3 regions of the Mumia sp. zg.B53 genome follow, and region 1 is predicted to be linked to each of the others. Evidence: riboswitches for the same ligand, from Rfam matches in the RefSeq annotation. Region 1 holds a riboswitch; each other region holds the start of a gene.
What was found. A riboswitch is a leader RNA that binds a small molecule or an ion and turns the genes downstream of it on or off. The one in region 1 is predicted to bind cyclic di-AMP.

Region 1 (3,970 bases):
CCTGGGGCTCGACGTCGAGGTGGCGGTCTAGGGTGCGCTACCTCGACACGGCCGCGACCACGCCGGTTCGCCGCGAGGTGCTGGAGGCGATGTGGCCCTTCCTCACCGGCGAGTTCGGCAACCCGTCGAGCCGCCACGGTCTCGGAGACGTCGCGTCCCGGGCGCTGGAGCGCGCACGCGCGGACGTCGCCGCCGCGCTTGGTGCCCGGCCGGCGGAGATCGTGCTCACCTCCGGTGGGACGGAGGCCGACAACCTCGCGGTGAAGGGACTGGCACTGGCGAACCCGCGTGGGCGCCACCTCGTGACCACCCGGATCGAGCACCCTGCCGTGCTGGAGGCGTGCGACCACCTGGTCAGACTGCACGGGTTCCGGAGAGACCTGCTCGACGTCGACGGTGACGGCGTCGTCGACCTGACGCAGGCGGAACGACTGATCGGCGCCGAGACCACGTTGGTGTCGGTCATGCTCGCGAACAACGAGGTCGGGACGGTCCAGCCGGTCGCCGAGGTCGCCGCCCTGGCACGCGCACGGGGGGCGCTCGTGCACACCGATGCCGTCCAGGCCGTCGGGTCCGTCGTCGTGGATCCCACGCAGCTCGGCGTCGACGCCCTCTCGCTCAGCGGCCACAAGGTGGGTGCGCCGAAGGGGAGCGGGGCCCTGTGGGTCCGCCGAGGCGTGCCCTTGGAGCCGCTGATCCACGGGGGCGGCCAGGAGCGTGGACTTCGGTCGGGCACCGAGAACGTCGCCGCCGCCGTCGGTCTCGCTGCGGCGATCACGTCGGCGGTGGGGTCCACGCCCGGGGGACCGCGTCCGCGAGGTCCGGTCGAGGCCCTGGCCGCGGCCCGCGACGCGTTCGTGCACGACGTGCTCTCCGCTGCCCCGGGCGCCTTCCTCACCGGCCATCCGCGCCGTCGGCTTCCCGGTCACGCGTCGTTCTGCTTCCCGGGCACGTCGGGGGAGGCGGTGCTCCTGGGGCTGGAGCAGGATCACGGCATCGCGTGCTCCAGCGGCTCGGCGTGCGCCGCGGGCTCCGACGAGCCCTCGGAGGTCCTCTTGGCGCTCGGGATCGATCCCGAGGTGGCGCGTACGGCGGTGCGGTTCACGGCCGCGTCGCCGGCGGACTTCGAGGGTGCCGCCGGGGCCGTCGTCACCGCGGTGCGAGCCGTCCGGTCGCTCGCCGGCTGACCGTCGCCGGCGCGCCCGCGGGTGCGGTGGACCCTTGCATCCGCGCAGAGCTTTGTTATGGTCCTGGGACAAGACCGGTCAAAATATGACAAGGGTCACATAGCCTCTCTTCGATCACTGCGACGGCAGGGCAGGTGACCTGGACGAGCGTCCAAACCTCGTCCGTGGTGACGTCTGGTGTTTTGAGCGGGTCCATCGACGTGTCTATGGTGGCCCGCGGCCTGACAACAGGCCCCACAACCCCCCATAACGGGCATGACCGGGACGCGACCGGGTCCTGCCGGACAACTGAACATCGTGTGTGGGAAACGCCCAATCCTGCCCGCCTGCACACGCCCCCATCATCGACCGTCACCGACGGGCAGGAGCGGAGGAACCAACTCTGCACGAAGTCCTTCGGGTCATGCGTGCTCGGGGTGAAGCCCTAAGACAGGGCGGGGCCATCCTTCGGCCCTAATCCGACAGCTCACTTCGCAGGCGTGGAAGGGACCACGCTCATCATGCTCGCGACCCCCCGGACGCAGCGCCTCATGGCTCTGCCGATCGCTCTCTCCGCTGCCTTCGCGATGGTCGTCACGACCGCCAACGAGGCCAGCGCAGCCCCCGCCTCCACGTCCACGAGCACGGCCGCCGCGAAGACCGCGACCGCCCAGAAGCTCGCCGCCGCGAAGGCCACCAAGAAGGCCAAGCGCGTCGTCGCCAAGAAGCGTCGCGCCGGTCGCATCGTCAAGGCCTCCCGCGTCGCCGCGCGCCAGAAGGGTGACCCGTACCGCTACGGCGCGTCCGGCCCCCGCGCGTTCGACTGCTCCGGCCTCACCTCCTACTCGTTCCGCAAGGCAGGCATGAAGCTGCCGCGGACCGCGAACTCGCAGTACCGGCACGTCCGCAAGATCAAGAAGCGCAACATCCGCAAGGGCGACCTCGTCTTCTTCGGTGGGTCCCGCAAGTACCACGTGGGCATCTACTGGGGGAAGGGTCGCATCCTCCACGCGCCGTACTCCGGCAGCCGCGTGAAGGTCGAGCGGATCTGGACCCGCGGCTGGTCCGCAGGCACCATGCGTCTGCGCTGACAGCGACACCACCACGAAGAGCAGGGCCGGTGCCTCCTGAGGTACCGGCCCTGCTCCACCATGGGAGCATGCACGTGAGCCAGAAGCCCCGTACCGCGTTGCGCGCCACCCTCGTCGCGACCGCACTCGTCCTCGCGGCGGCGTGCTCGGGTGGTGACGAGCCGAAGACCCCGGAGAAGCCGACGCCGACCAGCGCCGACGCCGCGCGCAAGGCGGCGACCCTGAACCGCGCCAACCCGTTCACCGGCGAGGCGGCGGCCAAGGGTCTGCCCGATCACCCCGCCTTCCTGGTGAAGGTCGAGAACACCGCCGCCGGAGCCCCGCAGTACGGGTTGTCGCAGGCTGATCTCGTCGTCGAGGAGCTGGTCGAGGGTGGTCTGACGAGGCTGGCGGCGTTCTTCTACTCGCAGACGCCGACCAAGGTCGGGCACGTCCGCTCGACCCGGACCACCGACATCGCCCTCGTCAAGCCGACCGGTGGGCAGCTGATCGCCTCGGGCGGCGCGAAGGTGACCATCCGCAAGATCAAGGCCGCTGGTGTGAAGCTCTACAGCGAGGACACCGGCAACCTCACGCTCGCCATCGACCGGGGCAAGAAGGCCCCGTACGACCGGCTGCTGAACCTTGCCGCCTACGCCGACCAGCACCGGTCCGCGAAGGCCGCCGTGCCGCCGCCGTACCTGCCGTTCGGCGCGAGCCCGACGCCCGGCTCGACGAAGGCGACGTCGTTCGACGTCCGCTTCTCCCGCAGCTCCGCGACGCGGTGGCAGCTCGGTTCCGGCGGCGCGTACCGCCGGGTCAACGGCCACGCCCAGAAGGGCAAGGACTTCAAGCCGGACACCGTCCTCGTGCTCTTCACCCGACAGGTCGACGCGGGCTACCGCGACCCGGCCGGGTATCCCGTCCCCGAGACGGTGCTCAAGGGGGGCGGCCGGGCTGTCGTCCTCAACGGCGGCACGATGCTGAACGCCCGCTGGAGCAAGAAGAGCGCTGCGGCGCCGATCCAGCTGACTGCCGGGGGCAAGCCGGTCACGCTCGAGCGGGGCAAGGTCTTCGTCGAGCTCGTGCCGGCTGGCGCCGGTGGCGTGACGGTCCGGTCCCGCTGACGCGAGGAAGGTCACAGCAGGCGGCCTCGGTTCGGCGCGCGCGCTCCCCTACGATCGGCACCAGGGTTTCGGCCCCACCCGGCGGGTCCCTCCCTCCAGCGTCGGGTGGGGCCGTTCTCCGCCTCCGGGGGAGCCGTCTGTGGAGACGCCGGCGTCAGGCCTCGGGAGCGGGTCGCTGGTCGCCGAGCGCCGCGAGCTCCTCGCCCAGGGCGTCGTCGATCGCGTGCGCCAGCTCGTCGCGGAACACCGCGACGACCGCCTGCGCGGCGACCGGCAGCAGGTTGGCGATGGAGGTCACGACCTCCTGCCACTGGTCGTCGGGCATGCCGGCGCCGACGAACGGCTGCCAGATGTCGCGACGCACGCGGCCCACGAGGTCGTCGGCGACCGTGCGCAACGGCCCCGACAGCGCCGGGAGCAGCTCGAGCACCGTCTCCGGGGCCAGGCCGAGCGAGATGGCGGCGGCTCCGGCCCGCACCACCTCGGGACGGTTCACCTCGAGAGTGTCGTCGTCGACGATGGTGGCCAGGCCGCGGTCCACGAGCTTCTGGGCGAGGTCGGTGTCGCGGTCGATGCCTGCCATCGCCGAGAGCCGGTCGCGTGACAT
Region 2 (3,970 bases), on a different contig from region 1:
GTGGTGGACGCACTGGTGGCTGCGGCGGGGCGGGTGGAGCTCGGCTGAGCCCTACCGGTCACCCGGCGGACGGTCGAGGACCGGCGGGGCGCAGGCGGCTGGCGGACACCCACTGCTCCACCAACGTCCCCTCCCCCTCCTTGCCCGGGACGAACGCGACTCGGGCAACCCAGCCCTGCGACTCGCGACGCCACTCGATCACCAGACCGGGGTAGGCGTCGGACTCGTACCGGCTCAGCGAGACCCAGACGTGCCTCACTCCGCCCCCCTCACGAGGCGGGGCGACGGCACGCTCCTCCTGGCCGTATCGCCTGTTCGCGCCCACGTCGGACAGGATACGCCTTGTTCGAACACGTGTTCGAACCACTCTCTGTGCGTGGGGGGTTGCGGCCGACGCCACGGCGCACGACAGTAAACCCACGCGCTGCCGGCGTACGAGGAGGAGTGTCATGAGCGACACCGGGCCCGGGTCCACGTCGTCCGATCAAGAGGAGGGCCGGCCGACGGAGCTCAGGCGCTTCCTCACCCCCAGGCTCCTCTTGCTGTTCATCGTCGGTGACATCCTCGGCACCGGCGTCTATGCGCTCACCGGGCAGGTGGCGGCCGAGGTCGGCGGCGCGGCGTGGCTGCCCTTCCTCATCGCCTTCGCCATCGCGACCCTGACCGCGTTCTCGTACCTCGAGCTCGTGACGAAGTATCCCCAGGCCGCCGGTGCGGCGCTCTACACCCACAAGGCGTTCGGGATCCACTTCCTCACGTTCCTCGTGGCGTTCGCGGTGCTCTCGTCCGGGATCACGTCGGCCTCGACCGCGTCGCGTGTCTTCGCGCGCAGCCTCGACCAGGGCTTCGGGCTCGACCTGGACAGCAGCGGCATCCTGATCGTGGCCCTGCTGTTCATGGTCGCGCTCGCACTGGTCAACCTCCGTGGGGTCGCCCACGGGATCATCACCAACGTCGTCCTCACCGTGGTCGAGCTCTCCGGGCTCCTGCTGGTCCTCCTCGTCGGCATCTGGGCGGTCGTCGAGGGAAACGCCGACTTCTCCCGCGTCGTCGCGTTCGACACGCCCGAGGACAAGAACGTCTTCCTCGCTGTCACCACGGCGACGTCGCTGGCGTTCTTCGCGATGGTGGGCTTCGAGGACTCGGTCAACATGGCGGAGGAGACGAAAGACCCCGTCTCGACCTTCCCGCGGATCATGCTGACCGGGTTGTCGATCACGGGACTCATCTACGTTCTCGTCTCGATCACCGCCGTTGCGCTCGTCCCGATCGGCCGGCTCGCCGCGACGGAGACGCCCCTGCTCACCGTCGTCGAGCTCGGCGCCCCCAACCTCCCGATCGACGAGATCTATCCGTTCATCACGATGTTCGCCGTCGCCAACACGGCGCTCATCAACATGCTCATGGCCAGCCGGCTCCTCTACGGCATGGCCAGGCAGCACGTGCTGCCACCGGCGCTGGCCCACGTCGGTCGCCGGCGGCAGACGCCATGGGTCGCGATCCTCTTCACGACCCTCCTCGCCCTGGGGCTCATCACCTACGTGTTCAACGCGAGCGAGGACGCCGTCGCCACCCTCGGCGGCACCACCGCACTCCTCCTGCTCGCGGTCTTCACGATCGTCAACGTCGCGGTGCTGGTGCTGCGCCGCGACCGCGTCGACACCCGCCACTTCGTCGCGCCGACCGTCATCCCGGTGGTCGCCGCCGTCGTCTCGCTCTATCTCGTGACGCCACTGTCGGGTCGTGACACCGAGCAGTACGAAGTTGCGGGACTGCTGCTGGGCCTGGGAGTGGTGCTGTGGGTGATCACCTGGATCATCAACCGCGCGTTCTACGCCGAGCGCACCTACGTGAAGGACCCCGCCGAGCTCGACTGAGCCCGACGGGGTCCGCGGTGAGGCGGGTGGCTCACCAGAACTTCTTGCGCCACCAGCGCGGGAAGTATCCGATGGCGCCCTTCTTGGCGACACGGTCGCTCTTGGCGAAACCCTGCCACTTCTCACGCTTGTGCTTGGTCGTCAGGCCGAGCTTGCGGGTGCAGCCTGGCCATGCGCCCCACCCTTGCCGCCTGAGGACCTTCTCCGCGACCGCGATCTGCTCGCGGCGCTTGGCCTTGTAGGCGGTCGACGCATACTTCTTGCCGCCGTACGACCGCCAGGTTCCTGGGTTGAACTGCAGACCACCGTGGTAGCCGTTTCCGGTGTTGATGTGCCACCGACCTCCCGCCTCGCACTTGGCGAGGCGCTCCCAGGTCCGGTCCTTGGCCGCACTGGCGGGCGTGCTGGTGAAGACCAGCAGACCGGCGACCAGACCCATGAGGGCGAGCGTGGTGGCGACGCCGCGCTTGGCGACGTGAAGGGCGTTGTTCATGTGTTCCTTCACAACGCCTGTGGGGTTAGCTGTCGGGTTCGGGCCGAAGGTGCCCTGCCGATCACGGACGAGTCCGCGACCGGGCTTCACCCCAAGGAGCCGTGGCTCCGGAATTGGGTTCCCCACTCCTGTCCGTCATGTTCGTGGTTCGCCGGCCCCCGTTGACCGACCCTCCGGGGTAGGTCTCGCCCGCGGACAGGATTCGGCGTCGAGCAAGACCTCAGTCAGACTAACCCACATAATCCGGACAACAAGCCCAGGCGGTCCGCAAGCCACCTATAGCGGACTGGCGGACCCCGGGCGGACGACGATCAGCGCGGCGGGACGTCCTCGCGCTCGTCGGGCCGCTTGGGCTGCGGCTGGTGGCGGGTCTTCCACAGGCTGGCGGCCGCGGTCAGGGCCAGGACCACGATGATCACCGCGAGGCTCATCAGCGTCGGGATCTCCGGCACGTCGAGGTGCTCGCCGTTGTTGATGAACGGGAGCTCGTTGGTGTGCAACGCGTGGAGGACGAGCTTGACGCCGATGAAGGCGAGGATCACGGACAGGCCGAGCGACAGGTACACCAGACGCTGGAGCAGCCCGCCCAGCAGGAAGTAGAGCTGGCGCAGACCCATGAGCGCGAAGATGTTCGCCGTCAGGACGAGGTACGGCTCCTTGGTGATGCCGTAGATCGCCGGGATCGAGTCCAGAGCGAACAGCAGGTCGGTGGTGCCCAGGGCCAGGATCACGAGGAACATCGGCGTCAGGAACCGCTTGCCGTCGATGTGCACGGTCATCTTCATGCCGTGGAACTCGTCGGCGACGCTGAAGTGCCGCTCGGCGAACCGCACGACGGCGTTGTCACCGGCCTCCTCGTCGTCGTGGTTGCGATAGCTCTTGACCAGTCCGTACGCCGTGTAGACGAGGAAGAGACCGAAGATGTAGAAGACCCAGCTGAAGTTGTTGATCGCCGCGGCACCGAGACCGATGAAGATCCCACGGAAGATCAGGGCGAGGATGATCCCGATCATCAGCGCCTCTTGCTGATAGACCCTGGGCACCTTGAAGCTCGCCATGATGATGATGAAGATGAACAGGTTGTCCACCGAGAGGCTGTACTCGGTGAGCCATCCGGTGAAGAACTCCAGGCCGTACTGACCGCCGTGGAAGCCCGTCACCCAGATGCCGAACGCGACCGCGAGTCCGACATAGATGGTGAGCGCGACCCCGGCTTCCTTCATCGACGGCTCGTGGGGCCTGCGCGCGATCACGACGACGTCGAACAGGAGCACGGCGACGGTGACGCCGATCGTGATCCACCACTCGAGGGGTGTGACGTTCATACGGTTCGGTTCCTCCGGTCGGATGGGTTGTCTGGCCGGAGGTCTCTTCCGCCGGGCCGGCGCGAGGAGCACCTGACACGGCTCGACCCGCCGGGCCAGCGCGCTGGCCGTGATGACGACGGGTCGACGAAAGGAATACTCCCCTCCCTGCGCCATTGTGCCAGAGGCCGCCCCGGGTGCTCGTGTCGCAGACCTCGCTAGGCTCGCGCCGTGGCAGTGAGACACGTAGGCCTGGTGGGCACGCTGACGAGCCCCGGCGCGAGGCGGGCTCTGCT
Region 3 (3,970 bases), on a different contig from region 1:
CCGACCTCAAGAACGTGTGGGTCATCGACTCCGGTCTGGACACTCTCGCCGCGTCGGGTGCCGTCATCTCCGACGCCGACCTTGCCGCCCGTCGTGACGCCGTGGCTCCGTCGGACCTCGCCACGATCATCTACACCTCCGGCACGACCGGACGCCCCAAGGGCGCAGAGATCACGCACGCCAACTTCATGTTCGAGCTCGGCGACGTCATCGACGTGCTTCCTGAGCTGTTCCACGACAACTCCGTGACGCTGCTCTTCCTGCCGCTGGCGCACGTCTTCGCCCGCATCGTCGAGGTCGGCTCCATCCGGGCAGGCGCGAAGCTCTCGCACTCCCCGGACGTCAAGAACCTCCTCCCCGAGCTGGCGGAGATCAAGCCGACGTTCCTCCTGGCCGTCCCACGCGTGTTCGAGAAGATCTACAACGGCGCCAGCCAGAACGCCCACGCGTCCGGCAAGGGCAAGATCTTCGACGTCGCGACCTCGACGGCGATCGCCTACAGCCGGGCGCGCGAGAGCGGCAAGCGCATCGGCCCGGTCCTCAAGGCGAAGCACACGCTGTTCGACCGGCTGGTCTACGCCAAGCTTCGCGACGCCATGGGCGGGCACGTCGAGCACGCGATCTCCGGCGGCGCTCCGCTGGGCGAGCGGCTCGCGCACTTCTTCTCGGGCATCGGCATCCCGGTGATCGAGGGGTACGGCCTCACCGAGACCACGGCCGCGCTCGCGGCGAACCTCGCCGGCGACTCCAAGATCGGCACCGTCGGGCGCCCTCTGCCGGGCACCGAGGTCCGGGTCGCCGATGACGGCGAGCTGCTGTTCCGCGGCGGACAGGTGTTCCGGGGTTACTGGAACGCGCCGGAGGCGACGGCGGCCGCGTTCGACGAGGACGGCTGGTTCCACACCGGTGACATCGGTGAGATCGACTCCGACGGCTTCATCTCCATCACGGGCCGCAAGAAGGAGATCATCGTCACCGCCGGCGGCAAGAACGTCGTGCCCGCGGTCCTCGAGGACCGCATCCGGGCGCACGTCCTGGTGAGCCAGGCGGTGGTCGTGGGCGAAGGCAAGCCCTTCGTCGGCGCACTCATCACGCTCGACCAGGAGTCGATCGGCTCGTGGCTCGAGAACCACGGCAAGCCGGCTGATACGCCGATCGAGCAGCTCGCTGACGATCCCGACGTGCTGGCGGCCGTGCAGACCGCGGTGGACGAGGCCAACTCCCACGTGTCCCGAGCGGAGGCGATCCGCAAGTTCCGGGTCCTCGCCAAGGACTGGACCGAGGAGGGCGGCCAGATCACACCGACCCTCAAGCTCAAGCGCAACGTCGTGATGCGTGAGCACCGCGACGACGTCGAGGCCCTGTACGGCTAGGCCCCAACCCCACGCAGACAGCAGCCCCCGGCGCACACGCGCTGGGGGCTGCTGTCGTCCGTGAGGGTTCGGAGCTGCTGCCCAGGGGTGGCCGCACGTCGTACGCAGAAGAGCCACGACCCGAGACGGGTCGTGGCTCTTCGTACGGAGCGGAGGCGGTCAGCCGACGCGACGCACTCCGCTGACCGGCATGACGTCCACCGAGACGATCTCGACGCTGCGCCCGGGACGCGGGGCGTGGATCAGCTTGCCGTTGCCGATGTAGATGCCGACGTGGCTGACCGGGCTGTAGTAGAACACCAGGTCGCCCGGGCTCATCGACGACCGCGACACCGAGGAGCCCATCCCGGACTGCGCGGAGGACGAATGCGGGAGCGACACGCCGGCCGCGCCGAACGCCTTCATCGTCAGGCCCGAGCAGTCCCAGCTGCCGGGGCCCGCAGAACCGTAGGAGTAGGGCTCGCCCAGCTGCGCCATCGCGAAGTCGATCGCCTTCTTGGCCCGCCCGGACGCGTTCACCTTCGGGGCGCTGGTCGACGGACGGTCTTCGCTGCGGCTCGGACCACCGTGGTCGTTGTCGTAGACCTCTTCGCGCTCAGCAGGAGTCAGGCTCGCGACGAGAGCCTCGGCCTTGGTGACGCGATCGTCGAGCTTGGCCTTCTGCTTGGTCATCTCCTTCTGCGACTCCGAGATGATCTCGAGCTTGGAGGAGAGCTGCTCACGGCGGACCTTGAGCTCTCCGGCCTCGCGCTCGAAGGCGGCCAGCCGGTCGGCCTGGGTGCTGTTGTAGGACTGGAGCGCCGTCAGGCCCTCCAGGAACTCGTCGACATCGTCGCTCGCGAGCAGCTGGGTGGTCGGGCCCATCGGGGAGCTCGACAACCGCTCGGTGACGGTCTTGGCGAGGGCGTTGCGGACGTCCTCGACCTCAGCCTGCTGCGCCTTGACGTCGGTCCGGAGCTTCTTGATCTGCTTCTTGGCTCCGTCGACCTCGGTCCGGAGCTCGAGGAAGCGCTCGTTGGCCTGCTCGGCCTCGTGGCTGAGCTCGGCGACCTTGCGCTGGGCCTCGGACAGGCTCGGCGTCTGGGGGTCTGCTGCGCTGGGGGACGCGGTGAGCGTGGCAGCGAGGACCAACCCGGACCCGGCGGCGACTGCTGCCCTCATCGACAGCTTTCGGCCGTTCCGCACTCGGCGGCTCCTTCACGTTCTCGACGCCTACCGGGTGAGCTGACGGGTTCGGGCCAAGAACGTGCCCTACCGTCCGAGCGGACGGATTCACCCCAGGAACGTGGGTCCCCGGCTCCAGCGTCGATCGGGGGATCTCGGCCGAACTAGGCGGCGTGCCTGCGCCCTCCGGGGTAGAGAACTCCTCAGACACGCGAGCCTCACCCTATGCGCCAACGGGGTGGGGAATCAACGTGAAGCAGTGGGAAAGTCAGATCTCTCTCGCGGGCGGCGGTGGTTGGGTGAGAAAGCTCACACGTCGTCGATGGTCTCGCTGTCGGTCTGGGTCACGAGGCGGAGCGGAGACACGAGGCCGGCGGCGCTCAGCGCCTGGAGCGCGGCACCCTCGTCGGCGTCGATGCTGACGCCCTCGTCGGGGGCACCGAGCAGCGCGGTCACCACGCAGTCGCCGCATGCCTGGGGCCGGGCGAGGCAGCGACCGCAGTCGATGGTCAGAAGCTCGCCGTGACCCGTCGCCGGGCCCGGCTGCTGATGGAGCACGCGGGATTCGTCCATGCCCTGGACGCTACGCAGCCGCTCTGACACAAACCCGTCGTGCGACACGCCGTACGCCCCGACGGCCGGACATGTCAGCGGACGCACCTACCGTCGTTCCCATGACCCTCGCCCCCGAAACCGCTCCCCCGCCGACCGTCCCGGTTCCCGCGGTCGAGGGCACCGCGGTCGAGGGCACCGCGGTCCAAGGGACTCTCGACGAGCTGGGTCGAGACCTGTCGGGCATCACGTTCTGCGTCGTCGACCTCGAGACGACGGGCGGCTCGGCGGCCGCCGGCTCCATGATCACCGAGATCGGTGCGGTCAAGGTCCGCGGCGGAGAGGTCCTGGGTGAGTTCCAGACCCTCGTCGACCCCGAGGGTCCGATCCCGACGTTCATCACGGTCCTCACCGGCATCACCGACGCGATGGTCGTGGCCGCCCCGAGGATCGGCGAGGCGCTGCCGTCGTTCCTGGAGTTCGCCCGGGGCACCGTGCTCGTCGCGCACAACGCTCCCTTCGACGTCGGCTTCCTCAAGCACTTCACCCAGCACCTCGGGCTGGCCTGGCCCGGCTTCGAGACGCTCGACACCGCCCGCATCGCCCGTCGCGTCCTGCTGCGCGACGAGGTCCCCAACTGCAAGCTGAGCACGCTCGCGCGCCACTTCCACGCCGCCACCACCCCCAACCACCGCGCCCTCGCCGACGCCCGCGCGACGGTCGACGTCCTCCACGCGCTCCTCGAGCGCCTGGGCACCATGGGGGTGTCGACGATGGAGGAGCTCGCCACCTTCAGCTCCCGGGTCAGTCCCGCCCAGCGCAAGAAGAGCCGGCTCGCCGACCACCTCCCCCACCTCCCCGGCGTCTACCTCTTCCGCGAC

Region 2: linked by a shared signal. The riboswitch ahead of KV102_RS19375 (transglycosylase family protein) and the one ahead of KV102_RS14275 (C40 family peptidase) in region 1 are both predicted to bind cyclic di-AMP.
Region 3: linked by a shared signal. The riboswitch ahead of KV102_RS19670 (NlpC/P60 family protein) and the one ahead of KV102_RS14275 (C40 family peptidase) in region 1 are both predicted to bind cyclic di-AMP.

What each region holds. Positions count from the first base shown of each region.
Region 1 covers NZ_JAHWCK010000004.1:26,276-30,245, forward strand. Annotated here, with positions in the region: gene nadC (carboxylating nicotinate-nucleotide diphosphorylase) at 1-31, shown strand, start outside; gene KV102_RS14270 (cysteine desulfurase family protein) at 33-1,187, shown strand; cyclic di-AMP (ydaO/yuaA leader) riboswitch at 1,527-1,682, shown strand; gene KV102_RS14275 (C40 family peptidase) at 1,667-2,257, shown strand; gene KV102_RS14280 (DUF3048 domain-containing protein) at 2,326-3,363, shown strand; gene KV102_RS14285 (MerR family transcriptional regulator) at 3,518-3,970, opposite strand, start outside.
Region 2 covers NZ_JAHWCK010000001.1:170,549-174,518, reverse strand. Annotated here, with positions in the region: gene KV102_RS00800 (LysR family transcriptional regulator) at 1-48, shown strand, start outside; gene KV102_RS00795 (hypothetical protein) at 59-259, opposite strand; gene KV102_RS00790 (APC family permease) at 450-1,877, shown strand; gene KV102_RS19375 (transglycosylase family protein) at 1,909-2,370, opposite strand; cyclic di-AMP (ydaO/yuaA leader) riboswitch at 2,371-2,534, opposite strand; gene KV102_RS00780 (TerC family protein) at 2,682-3,695, opposite strand; gene KV102_RS00775 (hypothetical protein) at 3,906-3,970, shown strand, end outside.
Region 3 covers NZ_JAHWCK010000006.1:26,245-30,214, reverse strand. Annotated here, with positions in the region: gene KV102_RS17290 (long-chain fatty acid--CoA ligase) at 1-1,373, shown strand, start outside; gene KV102_RS19670 (NlpC/P60 family protein) at 1,533-2,558, opposite strand; cyclic di-AMP (ydaO/yuaA leader) riboswitch at 2,567-2,708, opposite strand; gene KV102_RS17280 (hypothetical protein) at 2,847-3,110, opposite strand; gene KV102_RS17275 (DEDD exonuclease domain-containing protein) at 3,212-3,970, shown strand, end outside.